2 linked regions of the Thermotoga maritima MSB8 genome follow. The protein of the gene in region 2 interacts with the protein of the main gene of each other region in a pairwise test. Links are inferred from orthologs where the notes say so. Each region holds a gene or a part of one and is shown on either strand. Other genes may lie near its edges. The genes, in order: TM_RS02065 and cheA.

Region 1 (9,902 bases), 300 kb from region 2 along the record:
GCGCACTAAGTTTCCCGCGTACCTCGCTTACACAGGTTTCATAACAGGAATCATCTATTCGGTTGTTGGAAGGTGGATCTGGGGAGGAGGATGGCTTGCACAGAAAGGTTTTATCGATTTTGCAGGTTCCACAGTTGTTCATTCTGTTGGTGGATGGGCTGCCATGATAGGTGCATCCCTTCTTGGTCCCAGGTTTGGAAAGTACGACAGTCAAGGTAATCCCAAGCCTATTCCAGGGCACAACATTCCTCTTGCTGCTCTCGGAACCTTCATCCTATGGTTTGGATGGTTCGGGTTCAATGGAGGAAGCACTCTTGCCGGAACGAACGGTGCGATAGGGATGATCATATTGAACACCAACCTCGCTGCTGCCACTGGAGCACTCGCTGCAATGGTCACCGTATGGGCAAAATATGGAAAGCCGGATGCGAGTATGACGATGAACGGTGCTCTTGCTGGCCTTGTTGCCATCACCGCACCGTGTGCTGTGGTGTCTCCTGTGAGTTCTTTGATCATAGGAGCGATCGGAGGGGTGATCGTAGTGTTTGCGGTTGAGTTCTTCGACAAAGTTTTGAAAATCGACGATCCCGTTGGGGCCATATCCGTTCATGGTGTCAACGGTGCTTGGGGGACTCTCGCCGTGGGACTCTTTGCGGAGAGCAAGTACGCTCTTGCAAGCGGGATGGGGGATGTGAACGGACTCTTCTTCGGAGGAGGAGTGCATCAACTTGGAGTTCAGTTTCTGGGGGTGGTCAGTGTGTTTGCCTGGACGGTAGTGACCAGTTTCCTTGTTTTCTGGTTCATCAAAAAGACAATTGGTTTGAGGGTAGACAGAGACATAGAGTTGAAGGGGCTGGATATAGAGGAGCACGGCATGGAAGGATACGCTGATTTTGAAATCTTCACCACAAGATGAAGGAGGTGACAGTATGAAACTGATCATAGCTGTTATACAACCCCACAAGTTACCGGATGTGAAAAAGGCACTTTTCGATGCACAGGTTTACAAGATGACTGTCATGAACGTTCTTGGATGTGGTCAACAGAAGGGATACACAGAAACGTATCGAGGTGAAGTAGAAGAGGTGAATCTTCTCAAAAAGGTGATGCTTCTCATAGCGGTCAATGAAGAATTCGTTGAACCAACTATCGAGGCGATTCAAAAAGGGGCAAGGACAGGAAACATAGGAGATGGGAAAATTTTTGTGCTGGATCTGCTGGATTGCATTAGGATCAGAACGGGAGAAAGAGGACGGGAGGCCATAGGATAAGGTTTCCTTTCGGGAGGAGAAACCTCCTCCCCTTTTTTCGGCCTCCCTTGAAACGACGTCTGGGATTGAAATTATACTACAGAAGGCGAGGGCACGTAAAGCCCTCGCTTTTGTTTGTGATACAATCTCATAAGGGTGAGTTTGTGAAAGACAGGCTGGAGGAATATCTGAACAATCTGAAAATAGAGAAGAAACCAGATAGCAGAGAATCCTGGGACTCCTACTTCATGAGGATTGCCAGGATGGTTAGTGAGCGATCGACCTGTGTTCACAGAAAAGTGGGAGCTGTGATTGTGAAAGATCACAGAATCCTCGCCACCGGATACAATCAGCCCCCCTCAAAATTTCCCCACTGCAACGAAATCGGATGTATCCGCGATGACCTTGAAATAAATTCTGGAGAACACCAGGAGATATGCTACGCGCTCCACGCGGAACAGAACGCATTGATGCAAGCGGCAAAGTTCGGTATAGCGGTCAACGGTGCTACCATATATGTCACGCACAAACCGTGTTCAATCTGTGCAAGACTCATAGTTAACGCTGGAATAAAGAGAGTCGTTTACGAGAAGGATTATCCTGATCCTCTGACAGATTTCTTCTTCAAGTTCACGGGAGTGGAAAGTGTTCGTTTTGTAGGTGATGAGATGTGAAAACGGAAAGACTCATTTCTTACCTCAGGCCGGGCAGGTGGCCGAGTGTCTGGTGCCCGGGTTGTGGGAACGGAATAGTCTTGAAAGCGTTCCTGGAAGCCGTAGATGACCTCGCACTTCCGAAAGAAAAAGTGGCTGTGGTGTCTGGAATCGGCTGTTCCTCGAGGGCCACAGGGTACCTCGATTTCAACACACTGCACACCCTTCATGGAAGGGCAATCGCCTTCGCAACGGGAGTGAAGCTGGCAAAGCCGGATTTCGAAGTGGTTGTGATGGGAGGAGACGGAGACATTCTCTCGATAGGTGGGAACCATTTCATACACGCGTGTAGGAGGAACATAGATATAACCGTTGTCATTTTCAACAACATGATATACGGCATGACAGGTGGCCAGGTTTCTTCAACGACTCCTCAGTATTATCAGACTTCGACAACTCCTCTTGGGGCCTTTGAAAAACCGTTCGACGCGGTGGAGATAGCTCTCTCCGCTGGAGCCACTTTCGTTGCGAGAAGTACCGTTTATCACTACGATCACCTGGTGAGAGTCCTAAAAAAGGCCCTTCAGCACCGGGGAATTTCTGTTGTTGACGTTCTAACGAACTGTCACACCTACTTTGGACGGTACAACGGCATGCCCGAACCTCATCAGATGATGGAATACTTCAAGAACAACACGTGTTTTCTGGAACGACCCGAAGAAGGTAAAATAAAGATAGGAATCTTCCGTGAGGAAGAAAAAGAAGACTTTCTGACTGTTTACAGGCGTTTGACCAGAAAAGAAGGTGCGATGGAATGACAGAGCCTGTTTCCATACGAATAGCGGGTATCAGCGGACAGGGAAACATACTGGCGGGTTTGATACTCGCGAAGGCTCTCGTTTATGAAGGTAAATGGGTTGTCCAAACGCAGTCTTACAGCGCTCAGGTGAGAGGAGATGTCAGTTACTGCGACGTGCTTTACGACGACTCACCGATAGACTATCCAGAGAGTGAATATTTCGACATTGTGTGTATTCTTCATCAGAAAGCGATGGACGAGCTTTACAAGTCGGTGAAAGTAAACGGTGTGGTCATTCTCGATCAAACTTTTGTGAAGAACGTTCCTGACTTCGTAAAGAGAATAACCCGAAAGATTCTGTTTGTACCCGCTACAGAAAGGGCCATTTCAGAATTCAAGACGGCTATGGTTTCTAACGTCATAATGGTGGGGGTACTTGCCAAAGTTTGTAACATAGTGAAGCTCGATTCTTTGAAAAGAGCACTGAAAGATCACGTGAGGAGGCCTCTGTGGGACATAAACTTGAAGGCTTTGGAGTTCGGCTACAACATGTTCGAAAAACAGTTCAAGATAAAAACAGAGAGGGTGTGGAAGAGGCTTGCAGCGGGATTCGAATAATATTTTGAAGTCCTTCAAAAACGCCTTTGAAGGAATAGAAAATGCCTTAAAACTGGAAAGAAATCTCAAAATACATTTCTTCATAGGGATCGTTGTGGCTATTTTTTCTCTCTTTTTGCCGTTGAGTGCGAATGATCTTTTGTGGATATACTTTGCCATATTCTCTGTCATTGGAGCGGAGCTTCTCAACACGGTGGTGGAAAAATTTCTCGATCTTTTCTTCAAGGAGTACAGTGAATCGGTAAAGCTCGTGAAAGATATAGCGGCCGGTGTGGTTCTCTGGTATTCACTTTTTTCAGTGGTTGTGGGTATTTTGATACTGGGAAAAGCTCTTTTCTCCTGGGAACCTTCGTTTGCCAAGTTCTTCGTTTCTGGTGTTTTGATATTCTTTCCTGTAATCTCTTTTTCCATGAGGAGGTACAGAAATGACAGACAGGGTGATAAGAGTACTGGTAGTAGATGACTCGGCGTTCATGAGAATGGTACTCAAGGACATCATAGATTCTCAGCCGGACATGAAAGTAGTGGGGTTCGCTAAAGACGGTTTGGAAGCCGTTGAAAAAGCTATAGAGCTCAAACCAGACGTCATAACCATGGACATCGAAATGCCGAATCTGAACGGTATTGAAGCGCTGAAGCTCATCATGAAAAAAGCTCCCACACGAGTCATCATGGTGAGCAGTTTGACGGAAGAAGGTGCGGCGATCACAATAGAAGCTCTCAGAAACGGTGCGGTGGATTTCATCACCAAGCCACACGGTTCGATTTCTCTCACCTTCAGACAAGTTGCCCCGGAACTTCTGGAGAAAATCAGACAGGCAATGAACGTGGATCCACGCACTCTCCTCTTTAAGCCGAAGGTTTCACGGCTCACCATAACCAAACCAGCTGTAAGTGGGAAAATCGTGGTTATAGGTTCCTCAACCGGAGGGCCCAGATCGCTCGATATGATCATCCCAAACCTTCCGAAAAACTTCCCAGCTCCAATAGTTGTGGTCCAGCACATGCCTCCTGGTTTCACAAAATCGCTCGCAATGAGGCTGGATAGCACCTCTGAACTCACCGTGAAAGAGGCCGAAGATGGAGAAGAGGTCAAGCCCGGTTTTGTTTATATCGCTCCCGGGGACTTTCACCTTGGTTTGAAGGCCCAGAACGGCAAGGTTTTTTTCTTCCTGGACAAGTCTGATAAAATAAACAACGTGAGGCCAGCGGTGGATTTCACCCTCGACAAAGCAGCGGAGATATACAAATCCAAAACGATAGCTGTGATTCTCACGGGTATGGGCAAAGATGGCACCAAGGGAGCATTCAAGGTCAAGTTTTACGGTGGAACGGTAATAGCCGAGGACAAAGAAACATGTGTCGTCTTTGGAATGCCCAAATCGGTGATCGAGGAAGGTTACGCTGATTACGTCCTTCCGGCCTATAAAATACCTGAGAAGCTGATAGAACTCGTATGAAAGGATGAGGAGGATGAAGAGAGGCTTCTTTTTGCTTTTTCTGGTTGTCTTTTTCGTGTACGGATTTTCATCCTACTTCCTGATTCATTACAAGGTCCAGAAGAACGACACCCTTTACAGTATTTCCCTCAACTTTGGGATTTCCCCCTCTCTCCTTCTTGACTGGAATCCCGGACTCGATCCTCACAGCCTCAGAGTGGGGCAGGAGATCGTAATTCCTCAGCCGCCTGGCTACCTTTACACAGTGAAAAAAGGAGATACCCTCGATGCTATTGCAAAAAGGTTCTTCACAACCGCTACTTTCATAAAGGAAGCGAATCAGCTTAAGTCTTACACCATATATGCGGGACAGAAGCTGTTCATACCTGAAAGTATCATTGGAAAGGCGTTCAACGACGAGAAATTTTTCATCTGGCCTGTTTATGGTGTCATTTCCTCCGGTTTTGGCTGGAGGATTCACCCCATAACCGGGAAATATTCCTTTCACTCAGGAGTTGATATATCGGCACCGGAGGGTACACCCATATTCGCCGCCGAAAGCGGAGTGGTGGAGTTTGCCGGGAAAAACGGTGGGTACGGCCTCATGATAAAAATAAAATCCGCTTCTTACGAACACATATACGGGCATCTTTCCCAAATAGATGTCTACGAGGGTCAGTACGTAAAGAAAGGTCAGATAATAGGAAGGGTGGGAAACACCGGCTTGAGTACAGGGCCTCACCTTCATTTCGAGGTTAGAGTGAATCAGAAAGCCGTGAATCCGATCAATTACCTGCCAAACCAGATCTGGGTGTTGAAAAAAGAGCTCATAGGAACTGGTGGAGAATGAAGATCCTGGTAAGCGCGTGTCTTCTGGGACTTCCCACAAGATACGACGGGCGTTCGGTGGCAGATGAAAGAGTTCTTTCGCTGCTGAAAAGGCACGATCTGATACCTGTTTGTCCCGAGCAACTTGGTGGTCTTCCAACCCCAAGGCCCCGGTGTGAGATTTATGGAGGCTGTGGATGGACCGGGAAGGAAAGAGTTCTCGATGAGTTTGGAAGCGACAGAACTGAGAATTTTTTAAGAGGCGCGGAAACCACCCTCAAGGTTGCTCGCCTTCTGAAAGTGGATCTCGCCATTCTGAAATCTAAAAGTCCCTCCTGTGGAAAAAGATTTGTCTACGATGGAAGTTTTTCCGGAAGATTGGTTCCGGGAAAGGGAGTTACCGCTTTCGTTCTGGAAAGAAACGGTGTGGAGGTACTGGACGAAACAGAGATACCAGGTGATTTGTGAATAACGATGATTCTACTTGATGTGAAATGATCCCATAAAAATATTCTCCTTTAACCCGAGGAAACTTTTGTTTCCTCTTTTTTTCTAATTTTTCTTATAGTTGACAAATTGATTATAATGTGGTTGGTTAGTTAACGATAACAAACGAAAGGAATGGAAAAATGCTGAATGAAATGGAAAAGACAGTTCTTCAAATGATAATGGCTGGAAGCGACATTTCAAGGGTGGATATCAGCAGAGCTCTTGGGATAAGTAAGCCAGTGGTGTCTAAGGCTGTGAACAGGCTTATAGAACTGGGTTTCGTCAAAGAAGCGGGAAGGAAAGAAAGTTCTTCCAAAGGTGGAAGAAAGCCCGTTTTGCTTTCTTTTGTTCCGGAGAGCAGATACGTCATAGGTGTGGATATCGGCGGCACGAAAATCGACGCTGTGCTCACCGATCTGGTTGGAAATGTTTTGAACAAGGAGCACATACTTTTACCCTCAAACCTGGACAAGAGGAAGTTGCTTGAATTGATAAAAAAGGTGATCCATCCATTTCTTGTCTATGAGAGGATTCTTGGAATAGGAATTGGAATACCGGGCACTGTCGATGAAGATCATCTTGTAAAGCGTATTCCGGCTTTCGATGTCACAGATTGGGATCTAAAAGAGGAGCTGGAGAAAACTTTTGGATATCCCGTTTTTGTCGAAAATAACGCGAATCTGGATGCTTTCGCGGAGGCAAAGATAGGAGCTGGACGAGGATTCAGGTGTGTCTTGCTCATTTCTGTCGGCTGGGGAATTGGATCGGGAATTGTTTACGATGGAAAGATCTTCAGGGGGGCGAGGGGGAAAGCAGGGGAGTTCGGGCACATTGTTACGGACTGGTCAAAGGAAAAGGAGATAGTACTCGAAAAGGGTTTTGGACATCTGGAAGAGTGGTTCTCTGGTTTTTCTATGAGTAAAAGATTTGGAAAAAGTCCTGAATGGGTATTTGAAAAACGCCACAACGAGATAAAAAAGAACCTGGAACACTTTGGAGTCGCTGTCGCGAATGCGATTGTACTTTTCGATCCAGACGTTGTCATCATAAAAGGAGGAATAGGACTCCATCAATTTGAAAAAATCTCGGCTGTAGTGAGGTCGGTTGTCTCAAAGATCGTTCCCGAGGATATATTGAAGGATGTTGAGATCAGAAAAGGAGAAATCGAGGAATACGGAGTTGCGATCGGTGGGGCTCTTTTTGTGATTGAAAATATCCTGGGGTTAAAAGGAGGGGGAAAGTATGAGGGCTGTCAGGCTTCACGCGAAGTGGGATCCAAGGCCGGAGTTTAAGCTCGGTCCAAAAGACATTGAGGGGAAACTCACCTGGCTCGGTAGCAAGGTTTGGAGATATCCGGAAGTGAGGGTGGAAGAGGTACCAGAACCAAGAATCGAAAAACCCACGGAAATCATAATCAAGGTGAAAGCCTGTGGAATCTGTGGAAGTGATGTCCATATGGCTCAAACTGATGAAGAAGGTTACATTCTCTACCCAGGTCTCACCGGTTTTCCTGTCACTTTGGGTCACGAGTTCTCGGGAGTTGTGGTTGAAGCGGGACCGGAAGCCATAAATAGAAGAACAAACAAAAGATTCGAAATTGGGGAACCTGTCTGTGCGGAAGAGATGCTCTGGTGTGGCCATTGCAGACCGTGTGCGGAAGGATTTCCTAACCACTGCGAAAATCTCAACGAACTTGGGTTCAATGTGGATGGAGCGTTTGCGGAGTATGTAAAAGTGGACGCAAAGTATGCGTGGAGTCTCAGAGAACTTGAAGGAGTGTACGAAGGTGACAGACTATTCCTCGCAGGAAGTCTTGTGGAGCCCACATCTGTTGCTTACAACGCTGTGATCGTAAGAGGTGGGGGTATCAGACCGGGCGACAACGTGGTGATTCTGGGAGGAGGTCCTATTGGGCTCGCGGCCGTTGCGATCCTGAAACACGCTGGTGCTTCAAAGGTGATTCTTTCTGAACCTTCGGAGGTTCGGAGAAATCTGGCAAAAGAACTCGGAGCGGATCACGTGATAGACCCCACCAAAGAGAATTTTGTTGAGGCGGTTCTCGATTACACCAACGGCCTTGGAGCAAAACTCTTTCTTGAGGCTACTGGAGTTCCTCAGCTCGTCTGGCCTCAGATAGAAGAGGTGATCTGGAGGGCTCGCGGTATCAATGCCACAGTGGCGATCGTAGCGCGGGCCGATGCAAAAATACCTCTCACCGGTGAGGTTTTCCAAGTGAGGAGAGCTCAGATTGTGGGATCTCAAGGACATTCGGGACACGGGACATTTCCACGTGTGATCAGCCTGATGGCATCCGGCATGGATATGACGAAGATCATATCCAAAACGGTTTCAATGGAGGAGATACCTGAATACATAAAGAGACTTCAGACTGACAAATCTTTGGTGAAGGTTACCATGCTGAACGAGTGAGGTGAGATATATGGGTAAATGGCAGATTCCTCCTGAAGGAGGACACATGGAAAGGCCAACCGGGGTGTATTTTCAGACGATGACGATGAAGCAAATAAGGGAAAGACTCAAACAGTGCGATCTCATCATAATCCCTGTGGGGAGCACGGAGAACCACGGCCCGAACGCACCAACAGGGGAGGATACCTTTCTTGTCACAAGAATGGCCGAGCAGGTCGCGCTGAAGACAGGCTGTACTGTTGCCGAGCCGATCTGGTACGGTTACCATCCTTACCATCATATAGGAATGCCAGGAACAGTTCCGGTGAAGGACGAGGCGTTCATAGATTATCTGGTGAGTGTCATAGCAGGATTCTGGAACACCGGTTTCAGAAAACAGATACTCCTCAACGGCCACGGCCAGGAGTTCGTGATTCCTATAGCAATACACAAATTCGCTAAAATTTTCCAGGTTCCCGCCATAATCATCAATCTGAACTGGTACCACGCTATACAGGACAAATTCAAGACGAAGGAAGAAGGAGGACCGTACGAAACACCGTTCATTCACGCGGACGAGGTGGAAACATCCTGGAGTCTTGCTCTTTTCCCGGAGTTCATGCATCAGGAGTGGGCTGTGGACACCGAACCAAAGGGTTTCCTTCCGGAAGGACACATCGACAAAGCGGGAAATCTTCTTCACAGACCGATTGCCTGGTATGGACACGTTGGAGGTGGACCGATAGAGGTCGTGGCGTACCCCGAGGGAGTTGTAGGAAAGGCTACTCTGGCTTCTGCGGAAAAAGCTAAGGAAGGGGTAGAAGCTCTCCTTGATTACCTGGAAAAACTCGTGAGAGACATAATGGAAAGGTTCCCGGCGGGGAAACTGCCACCCGCTGAGATGCTTTCCCAGAGGCCGAAAGAGGAGCTCGAAGCGCTCACAAAAGAACCCCTCACAGAAGGCTGGAGAAACCTCTACACCGCTGGAAACCTCTGGGGATGAGAGCGTGAGAATAGGTGTTATAGGCCTTGGAAGGATTGGAACGATACACGCCGAGAATTTGAAGATGATCGATGATGCGATTCTCTATGCGATATCTGATGTCAGAGAAGATCGTTTGAGAGAAATGAAGGAAAAGCTCGGTGTGGAAAAGGCCTACAAGGATCCACACGAACTGATCGAAGATCCGAACGTGGACGCGGTCCTCGTGTGCTCCAGCACGAATACCCACTCCGAACTTGTGATTGCCTGTGCAAAAGCGAAAAAGCATGTCTTCTGTGAGAAACCCCTCTCACTGAATCTTGCGGATGTGGACAGGATGATCGAAGAGACGAAAAAAGCAGATGTGATTCTCTTCACTGGTTTCAACAGACGTTTCGACAGGAACTTCAAAAAATTGAAGGAAGCTGTGGAAAA
Region 2 (9,903 bases):
GACGATGATCTTTGCGTTGGGGTCGATCTTCATGATCTCTTTGATCGCATCGATACCGTTCATCTCCGGCATGGTGATGTCCATCGTGACGATGTCCGGTTTGAGTTCCTTGTATTTTTCAACGGCTTCACGACCGTTTGTTGCTTCCCCTGCAACTTCGTATCCCGCTTTTGTGATGATATCTTTCAACATCATCCTCATGAACGCTGCATCATCGACTATCAAAACTCTCTTTCCCATCTTTTACACACCCTCCTTAACGGTTATTTCTTCGATTATCTTGTCGATATCCAGATAGATGATGAGCCTTCCGTCGGTTTTTACAAGACCCTTTGATTTTTTACCGAATTTATCGGACACATTTGTCAAATCGAGCTGATTCTCGGTTATTCTCAGGACTCCCAGGACTCTATCAACAAGAAATCCCACTTCTACATCCTTCGTTCTGGCGACAATTATACTCTTCATCTTTTGCTCGTCGAATGAAATACCCAGAATCTTCGCAAGGTTCACCACAGGAATGATTCTTCCTCTTAGATTGATCACACCCTCTACGAAGTGTCTTGATTTTGGCACAGGTGTTATATCGGATTTCTCAATCACCATTTCTATGTTGTCGACATCAAAAGCCAGTGCCTGTTCATCTATTTCGAAAGATAGAACTTCGAACTCTTTCAAAGCATCCGCCAATGTTTTCACCCCCGTTATACAATGCCGGAGACGTTGATTATCAGCGCTATACTACCATCACCGAGAATAGCTGCTCCGCTGAATTCCTTCACCTCAGAGAACACCTTTCCAAGAGATTTTATCACGATATCGTCCTGACCGAGAAGATCGTCTACGACGATACCGTACTTCCTGTTTCCTACCCTCACAATAACCGCTTCCATCTCCTCCAGTTCTTCTTTGTGCTCTATTTGAAGCACTTCCCACAGACGGTAAACGGGTATCACTTCTCCTCTTATGACTATCACATCTCTGTCCTGAACTCTTTGAATATCCTCTTTTGAAATGCTGAGTATTGTGTCTATGTTCGCTATCGGAATCGCGTAGACGAGATTGTTGACTTTGACGAGGAGCGCCTGAATGATGGCCAGAGTGAGCGGTAGTCTTATCGTAACTTTTGTTCCTTTATCTTTCTCGCTTTCTATGCTTATGCTACCATTCAAAGATTCCACCACATTTTTCACGACATCCATTCCCACGCCTCTTCCGGAGACTTCTGAGACTTTTTCCTTTGTGGAGAATCCCGGAACGAAGAGGAAGTTCAGAATCTCCTGATCAGAAAGGGTAGCGGCCTTTGATTCATCTATGAGTCCCTTTTCTATGGCTTTTCTGATGATCTTTTCCTTGTCTATACCCCTTCCGTCATCTTCGACTTCTATTACCACGTTGTTTCCCTCGTGACGTGCCGAGAGAATGAGTGTTCCAATGGGGGGTTTTCCTTTGGCTATTCGTTCTTCTTTGGGTTCTATACCGTGGTCGATGGCGTTTCTCAGGAGATGGAGCAGGGGTTCGCCAATTTCTTCAACGAACGTTCTGTCGAGCTCTGTGTCTTCTCCTCTCATGATGAAATTCACTTCTTTGTTCATCTTTTTGGCAAGGTCTCTCACCATTCGAGGGAATCTGTTGAAAACAAAGGAGATGGGAACCATTCTGATCTTCATCACAACATTCTGAAGGTCTAAGGTGATCCTGCTGAGATGAGACAAACTCTCATCCAGTTCTTTTATGTTGTATTTCTTGAGCGTTTCCAGTATTCTGCTCCTTGCGATGACCAGTTCTCCCATCAAATCCATCAAATTGTCCAGTTTCTCTATATCTACCCTGACTGTTTGCGAAATAACCTTTTTTCTTTCGGCCTTTTCCTCAGTTTTTTCAGTTTTCTCTTCTTTCTCGGTTCTTTTCTCAGCCCCTGATTCTTCGGTGACGGCGGTTACTTCTTTTATTATTACCCTCTCTATATCGGCGATGCTTGACAGAGCTTCAGAGAGTTTCTCCAGATCCACAGGGGAGATTACGAAGAGTTCCACTTCGTTTTCGAATTTCTCTTCTTCTATCTCTTCAACCGAAGGAATCGTTCTCACAACTTCACACTTCAGTTCTTCAAGCTTGTGGAAAACGAGGTAAATCCTGGCGGATTTCAACTGCGTTCCTTCTTTGAGAATCACTTTAATATAAAACGTTTTGAAACCCTTGTTTCTCGCTTCCTGAAGAACGTGGGCAACTTCTTCAGGAAGAACTACGACTTCTTCATTGCTTGTTGATTCTCCTTTGTGTTCTTCCTCACCCTTTGTTTCCGTTTCATTTTTGATTTCTGAAGGCTTCTCTTTTCCCGATGATGCAAAGCTTTTTATGGTGTCGGAGAACACGTCTATGTTTTCTCCGATGTCGTCACTTCCCTCGGAGACGATCTTATCAACCATTCTGGTTATCATATCGACCCCCGCGAAGATCTTATCGAGGAGATCGGAAGTTATCTTTATCTCGCTGTTTCTGGCTTTATCGAGGATGTTTTCTAAGGTATGGCAGAGCTTCGCCATACTGGAAAACCCCATTGTACCTGCCATTCCTTTCAGGGTATGAAGAGCCCTGAACGCTTCGTTTATGAGTTCCATATCTTCGGGATTTTTCTCCAATTCGAGGAGGGTATCGTTCAGATTTTGAAGGTATTCTTTTGTCTCATCGACAAACACTCCGAGATATTCTTCCATCATACTCTTTCACGCCCCTTCAAGTATTTTCTGAGGTTTTCCAGGGCCATCATAGCGGATCTGGTTCTTATCATGTTTCGATCGCCTGTAAAATTATACCTCATAGTAATGTGTTCATGTTCAAAGATATCTATGAAAACTGTACCTACGGGTTTCTCCGGAGTACCACCTGATGGGCCTGCTATTCCGGAGATAGAGACGCAGATATCTGCACCGGTGAGTTTTTTTAGCCCCTCCGTCATCTCCTGTACACATTCTTCGCTCACCGCACCGTGTTTTTTGAGAGTGTCCTCTCTAACACCGAGGATGTGTTTTTTCAGATCGTTGCTGTAGGCTACCACACCTCCTATGAAAACCTCTGAAGCCCCCGGCACGTTCACCACCAAAGATGAGAGCATGCCACCCGTGCAGGATTCTGCAACGGCGAGCGTTTTTTTCCTGTCTTTCAGGAGTCTAACCACGACTTCTTCCATCTTTTCGTCGTTTACACCGTAGAGGTGTTCGCCAGTCTTATCGAGAATCTTTTTCACCATCTCGTCCAGATATTCTTTGTTCTTCATATGGGTGGTCAATCTGAGTCGTACTCCTTCTACATGATCGGCCATGGTGGCTACTTCCACTATGTTCTGGGAGTAAAGAATATCTTTCAAAAGATCTTCGAGAACGGCTTCGGGAATGCTGTAGTATTTCAAAACAACCTGATACAGGGCATCTGGAGTTCTCAATCGATCTTTCAGTGCGTTGAACATGGGGATCAGCTCTCTGGGAGGTCCCGGCAGGAGAATCACGATTTTCCCATCCACAGTGAGGAGTTGTCCTGGAGCACTTCCCACAGGGTTGTCCAGAACTTCGGCACCGTCTATTACTAAAGCCTGTCTTTCAATGTTCTGCGGTATTTCAGAATGGTATTTTTTTATCTTCTCTTTTATCTTCGAGAGGAGTTCTTCATTGAGTTTGAGACTCCTGTTCAGCACTTTTGCGACTGCATCCCGGGTGAGATCGTCCTGTGTGGGGCCGAGTCCTCCTGTGAGGATGAGTAGATCGACCTTGAGAAGGAGGGTTTTCACTTCTTCTGAGATGGAGATCAAATCATCTCCTACCGTTGATACCTTGACAACTCTATATCCCAGATTCTTCAATTCCTGGCAGAGAAACTGTGCGTTTTTGTTGAGTATCAAACCTTCCAGCAGTTCACTTCCGATAGTGATGATCGCTGCTTTCTTCATACGATCCCTCCTCAGTGATATGATAACACACAGGGGGATGTTATGAGAGAAAAGCTCTTTTGGATTCTTAAAAAGTACGGTGTGAGCGATCACATCGCGAAGGCTTTTCTGGAAATACCCCGTGAGGAGTTCCTGACGAAGTCCTACCCACTCTCTTACGTTTACGAGGATATCGTTCTGGTTTCCTACGATGATGGAGAAGAATACAGCACTTCCAGTCAGCCCTCTTTGATGGCGCTGTTTATGGAGTGGGTGGGTCTGGACAAAGGAATGAGAGTCCTCGAAATAGGCGGAGGAACGGGTTACAACGCTGCCGTGATGAGCAGAGTTGTGGGTGAGAAAGGCCTTGTGGTCTCCGTGGAATATTCGAGGAAAATCTGCGAGATCGCGAAAAGGAACGTGGAACGCCTTGGAATAGAGAACGTTATTTTTGTCTGTGGCGATGGATACTACGGTGTTCCGGAGTTTTCCCCGTACGATGTTATCTTCGTAACAGTCGGTGTGGATGAGGTGCCGGAGACGTGGTTCACTCAACTCAAAGAAGGTGGGAGGGTGATAGTACCTATCAATTTGAAACTTTCAAGAAGACAGCCCGCTTTCCTGTTCAAAAAAAAGGATCCGTATCTTGTGGGAAACTACAAACTGGAAACCAGGTTCATAACGGCAGGGGGCAATCTCGGAAATCTTCTCGAGAGGAACAGAAAGCTTTTGAGAGAATTTCCATTCAACAGAGAGATCTTACTCGTACGTTCTCATATCTTCGTGGAGCTGGTGGATCTCCTCACCAGGAGACTCACAGAGATTGATGGAACGTTCTACTACGCTGGGCCAAACGGCGTGGTAGAGTTTCTCGATGACAGGATGAGAATCTACGGGGACGCTCCAGAGATAGAGAACCTTTTAACTCAGTGGGAAAGCTGCGGCTACAGGAGCTTCGAGTATCTCATGCTTCATGTGGGTTACAACGCTTTTTCACATATATCCTGTTCTATTTGACCGTCTCTTATTCTTATAACCCGGTCCGCTTTCTCTGCTATTCTTTCATCGTGAGTCACGACCACCAGTGTGGAATTCTCCTTCATTTCCATCAGAAGATCTATGATCATTCTCCCCGTCTCGTTGTCCAGAGCACCGGTGGGTTCATCTGCCCATATGACTTTTGGATTGTGGACGATGGCCCTCGCGATGGCGACACGCTGTTTTTCCCCTCCGGAGAGTTCTTCGGGGAACCTGTCGCACTTGTGAGCCAGCCCCACTTTCCTCAAGATTTCGAAGGCTCGTTCTCTTGCCTCTTTTCTGTTCACACCCAGAATGAGCAGAGGTAGTTCCACATTTTCAATGGCGGTGAGGACAGGAACGAGATTGAAGAACTGGAACACAAACCCCATGTTTTCCGCTCTGAACCTCGTTCTTTCCTCTTCTGAGAGCGTGTACAGGTCTGTTCCATGGATTATCACAGTTCCCCTTGTAGGGCGATCCACACCAGAAAGACAATTCAGAAGCGTTGTCTTTCCAGAACCGGAGGGGCCCAGTATCACAACAAACTCTCCCGTGTTTATTCTTAGATTTATACCCTTCAAGGCTGTTACTTTCTCTTTCCCATTGTATTCCTTCCACAGATTGTGAACCTCGATCAAAGCCTTCACTCTCCTTCCTTCATGGCTTCGAGTGGTGAGAGTTTTGACATCATGAGGCTCGGTATCACCATAACGGCTGAAGCAAGGGCGATCACTGTGAGGAGCGAAAGAAGGATAGAAGCTGTTGGTACGGAAACCATGAAAGTTCCGAGGCTTTCAGACATCGCTTCTGAAACGAAATACCCCATGAGAACACCTGAGACGGTACCTATGAGTATTCCTCCGAAGAGGAAGAAAAGGTGTTCTATCAGGAAAGAAGCTACCAGCTGGTTTATTTTCATCCCCACGGCACGGAGTGTTCCCATTATCTTTATCCTGGAAAAATACGATTTCAGAACGAAGAGTAAGAGCCCGGAGGAGGCGGATAAGAATCCAAACAGGAAAATGAACTTTATCACGCTGACGAGCCCCTCTATTCCGCTGTAGAGTTTTTTGAATTCTTCATCCAAAAAGAAAGGATAGGCAAACTTTGAAAAGTAAAACTGTTTCACGCTGGAAGCACTGCTCTCTTCAACTCTTCCAAGGAGCAGGGATAGGGGTTTTACGTCACTGGGAACGTTTGAAATCGGTGCAATCATGTCGATCGGAACCAGATAATCGTTCTTGTTGTAGATCCCCGCTACTTTAAACTTAACTTCTTTTCTTCCACCGAGCGGAAGGATGGACTTCAGAGTACCTGTTATTTCTTCAAGATCAACGGGATCTCCTATCAAGGCGGTATCAGAGGCTTCCAGAGATCTCGCAGATCCCCGGAGAAGCTTCAGCGTTGAGTTTCTAAAGAACGATTCATCAACGAAAGCGATCATTTTTTCTCCTCTTTCCGTTTTCAAAGTGTAGAGGTAAACTCTGGAAGGATCTTTCAGTTCCTCGTGGACGGGAAGAGATGTTTTCGCCAACAAGGACCTGAATGGATTTTCCAGAACCAGAAAGTTGTATCCAAAGAGTCCTCCTTTCACCTTTTCTTGAACGAATCGGTCCGCGCTGGCCGATAGTATATTGAAAACAGTGACGGAGAAAATCAGGAAAGCGAAGGTCAGGGAAACTGTGATGCCTTTCTTCGGAAAGCGCTGGACGTAGGACAATCCTATCAGTAGGGAAAGATTGCCCCTGGACATGAGGTTGTTGAAAACGTTTTTTGAAAGAAGAACCACCGAAAAAACCAGAAGAGTCACACCAAAGAAAATGGCGGACCCTTTGTTCAGAGATGAAAAGATGAAGGCTTTCTCACTTTGAAGATTCAAACTGGAAAAGAGCCCCATACCGAGATTCAAAGTACCGAGAGCCATCATGATGAATGGATTTCTGAGTTTGATGGCGATGATCAGTGACAGCAAAACCACAGAAAACACCCGAAGTTCGGAGAAGAAAAGAACGAAACTCAAAAGCACAGCAAAGATCACGAGTTTCCAAGAGACATCCAGCTGTTCTCTCATTTCTCTGTAAATGGGTGGTTTTCCCGTTATTTCTCTCGCTTTCAGAAAGAAAAGGAACATCGGGAAAAGAACCCCGAGTCCAAGGGAAAGAAGAAGTGTACTGATCGAAAGGTGAAATCCTATTTTATCAAAGTGGAAAAACGAAGATGAGATCACATCAACGACTTCCTGAAAACGACTCAAAAGAAACTTTCCGACGAAAATTCCGATCAACACACCCACTGATGCCGATATCAAAGAATACATGAATCCTTCCAAAAGCAGTATTCCCCACTCTTCCATCTTTCTTAGTCCTATCTTTCGCAGAGTCACGAGTGTGGAGCTCCTGTCTCTTATCACGTCCTCACAGAACATGTAAAAAACCAGGAAACCAACGAAGATCGAAATACCGGAAAAGGCGAGTGTCACGTAGGCAAGGGATTTGTTGATCGGAGATTTGAGAAAGCTGTACTTTATATTCCTCACCCTGAGATTTGTTTCTATGGTTGTTTCTTCGTGCTTTTCAACCGGAAGATCGTAGTGAAGGTAACACTTCGTGGGAAAAACTCCGTCAAAATCTTTCACGTTGATGAAAACAGTTCCCGAGAGGCTCGCCGATTCGCCTTTGAAATTCAAAAAACCTTTCTCACCGATTTTTACAACGGTGAATTCCTTACTCCCCGATGAGAAAAGCAGTGTGATTCTGTCTCCCACCTTCAAGTTCATCAGTTCTGCGATGGATTTTCCAACTAAGGCCTCTCCTGGATTCAAAGTCAGTGACTCGCCAACGAAATCTGAGAGGTATTCCGGTTCTGTGGCTATCACGAGAACGTCCAGAGTGCTGTTTAGCCTGGCGCTGTCTTCTGAGACCGGGAGAACACCTTTCACTTGTTTTTTCAGGTTTTCTATTTCAGAATCGTCGATTTTTGAGGTTGCAAATGAGAAAAAGAGAAAGGAAGGGCTTTTTGGCTCCGCCACGGCATCTGCGTTGCCGAAGTTTTCTTCTATCCTTTCCCATTTCCACACGTTTATCGAATCCGAAAGGGACAGCGCTCCCGTTACCAGTGACAAGCTGATGGCCAATCCTAAGATCACAACGAGGGAGATTTTCAAATTTTTTGTGAAGTTTCTCAGAGCGATTTTCAAGATCACAGATGTTCCCTCCACAAATGTTAGAATTTTCTTCGGAGGTGTCGCTTTTGGATTCAGTAAAGAACATTCTTCTCGAGTACGGACTGAGATTTCAAGAACCGCAGATAGAAAAGGTAGATAAGTACATTGAGGAACTCCTGGGAGTTCCCTACAATCTCACCGCTCACAGGGATTTAGACTCTGCTGTCCATAAAAATGTTGTAGAAATTCTCCTTCCTTTGAAAGAAGAACTGAAAGGGACACTCCTGGACGTGGGATCAGGCAATGGTGTCCCAGGGCTTATTTTAGCGATCTTTTTCTCGAAACTCAAGGTGGTACTTCTGGATTCAAGAGAAAAGTCGGTGAATTTCCTCAGAGGAGTGATAGAAAAGCTGGATCTGGAAAATGTCTCTGTTGTCAAAGAGAGGGCAGAGAACTTCTCTAAAGAGAGGCGAGAGGAATTCGATTACGTAACAGCCAGGGCCGTGGCGCGATTGAACGTTCTGGTGGAGATCTGCACTCCAGCACTGAAAACTGGTGGAAAACTTCTTTTCTACAAAGGACCTTCATACATAGAAGAGTTGAAAGAGGCGCAGAGAGCCATGAAAGAGCTGAAGGTGGAACTCGAAAAGGTACGAGAGTATTCTCTAAAAACCGGCGAAAGAAGGGCGCTATTGATACTCAGAAAATACGAGAGTTCTCCTGAAAAATATCCAAGGAGGGTGGGTGTACCATTCAAGAGGCCTTTGTTGTGATTGAAAAAGGTGTTTTTCCTGGAGCGTTGAACATGGCCATCGATAGTCTGATGGCGGAGTGGTCCGCGAATATGAACTCGGTGTTGTTCAGATTCTACGGTTGGAAAAGGCCCACCGTTTCTCTGGGTCGTTTTCAAAAGGAAGACGGAATAAACGTTCCTGATTGGATAGATGTTGTGAGAAGACCTTCCGGAGGCAGGGCTCTGCTCCATCACCGGGAGATCACCTATTGTTTAGCAGTCCCTAAAAAAATAAATTTTGGGAAGCTTTCTGTTTTGGAATTTCACAGGCTTGTACACAGTTTGATAAGGGACGCTCTTGTGGAAGCCGGGTTGCACGCCGAGTTGTCAAGCAAAAGGCGGGGAAACACGGCGCTTTGTTTTGATGCTCCGTCGAGGTACGAGATCGTTATCAACGGTGTCAAAGTGGTGGGAAGTGCCCAGTTCAGAACGGCCGAGTCCATCGTTGAACATGGATCCATAGTTTTGAAGCAGGATATCGATCTTCTGAAAACCATCTTTGGCGAGGACGTTCCTCCTTTGAAGGGCATCCTGGATCTCTACGATGTTGATGTGAAGGCTCTGGAAGAAAGAATCTTAGCGCAGTTTGAGAAGGTTTTCGGTACTTCGAGGAAGATACAGCTGGACAGCAGTATGTTGAAAGAAGCGAGGGAAAGATCCCCTCTTTATGAGGTGAGGAGGAGATAGTTTGGGGAAGCTGATCATAGTGGGAACACCTATAGGGAACCTCGAAGATATCACCATCAGGGCTTTGAAGACGCTCAGGGAGGTTGACCTGATACTTGCGGAGGACACCAGAAGAACAATGGTTCTTCTCAACAAATACAGAATAAAAAAACCGCTTCTTTCTTTCAACGAGAGGAACTCGAAGAAAAGAATAAAAGAAATTCTGCCGCTTCTCAAGGAAGGGAAGAAAGTAGCCATTGTCAGCGACGCGGGAATGCCGGTGATCTCCGATCCGGGATACAACCTCGTGGAGGAATGCTGGAGGGAAGGCATAGAGGT

The links.
Region 1: the proteins of cheA (region 2) and TM_RS02065 interact in binary tests that used the Escherichia coli proteins (3 or more experiments, as listed by UniProt). The link is inferred for Thermotoga maritima MSB8 from one-to-one orthologs.

The regions. Positions count from the first base shown.
Region 1 is NC_000853.1:422,561-432,462, forward strand. The notes cover bases 2,764-5,762. They hold TM_RS02065 (protein-glutamate methylesterase/protein-glutamine glutaminase), read left to right. Parts: upstream 2,764-3,745; coding sequence 3,746-4,780; downstream 4,781-5,762. Other genes in these bases: TM_RS02055 (2-oxoacid:acceptor oxidoreductase family protein), read left to right, coding at 2,764-3,320; TM_RS02060 (diacylglycerol kinase family protein), read left to right, coding at 3,301-3,783; TM_RS02070 (peptidoglycan DD-metalloendopeptidase family protein), read left to right, coding at 4,794-5,609; TM_RS02075 (DUF523 domain-containing protein), read left to right, coding at 5,606-5,762. Also shown: TM_RS02035 (ammonium transporter), read left to right, coding at 1-916; TM_RS02040 (P-II family nitrogen regulator), read left to right, coding at 930-1,271; TM_RS02045 (deoxycytidylate deaminase), read left to right, coding at 1,415-1,924; TM_RS02050 (2-oxoacid:ferredoxin oxidoreductase subunit beta), read left to right, coding at 1,921-2,721; more of TM_RS02055, read left to right, coding at 2,718-2,763; more of TM_RS02075, read left to right, coding at 5,763-6,055; TM_RS02080 (ROK family transcriptional regulator), read left to right, coding at 6,217-7,368; iolM (scyllo-inosose 3-dehydrogenase), read left to right, coding at 7,319-8,506; iolN (3-dehydro-scyllo-inosose hydrolase), read left to right, coding at 8,517-9,488; iolG (inositol 2-dehydrogenase), read left to right, coding at 9,493-9,902. UniProt on the Escherichia coli protein: Involved in chemotaxis. Part of a chemotaxis signal transduction system that modulates chemotaxis in response to various stimuli.
Region 2 is NC_000853.1:722,207-732,109, forward strand. The notes cover bases 213-3,212. They hold cheA (chemotaxis protein CheA), read right to left. Parts: upstream 2,721-3,212; coding sequence 705-2,720; downstream 213-704. Other genes in these bases: cheY (chemotaxis protein CheY), read right to left, coding at 213-240; cheW (chemotaxis protein CheW), read right to left, coding at 244-699; TM_RS03595 (competence/damage-inducible protein A), read right to left, coding at 2,717-3,212. In the rest of the region: more of cheY, read right to left, coding at 1-212; more of TM_RS03595, read right to left, coding at 3,213-3,943; TM_RS03600 (protein-L-isoaspartate O-methyltransferase), read left to right, coding at 3,986-4,939; TM_RS03605 (ABC transporter ATP-binding protein), read right to left, coding at 4,903-5,580; TM_RS03610 (FtsX-like permease family protein), read right to left, coding at 5,586-8,144; 16S rRNA (guanine(527)-N(7))-methyltransferase RsmG, read left to right, coding at 8,192-8,878; TM_RS03620 (lipoate--protein ligase family protein), read left to right, coding at 8,875-9,585; rsmI (16S rRNA (cytidine(1402)-2'-O)-methyltransferase), read left to right, coding at 9,587-9,903. UniProt on the Escherichia coli protein: Involved in the transmission of sensory signals from the chemoreceptors to the flagellar motors. CheA is autophosphorylated; it can transfer its phosphate group to either CheB or CheY.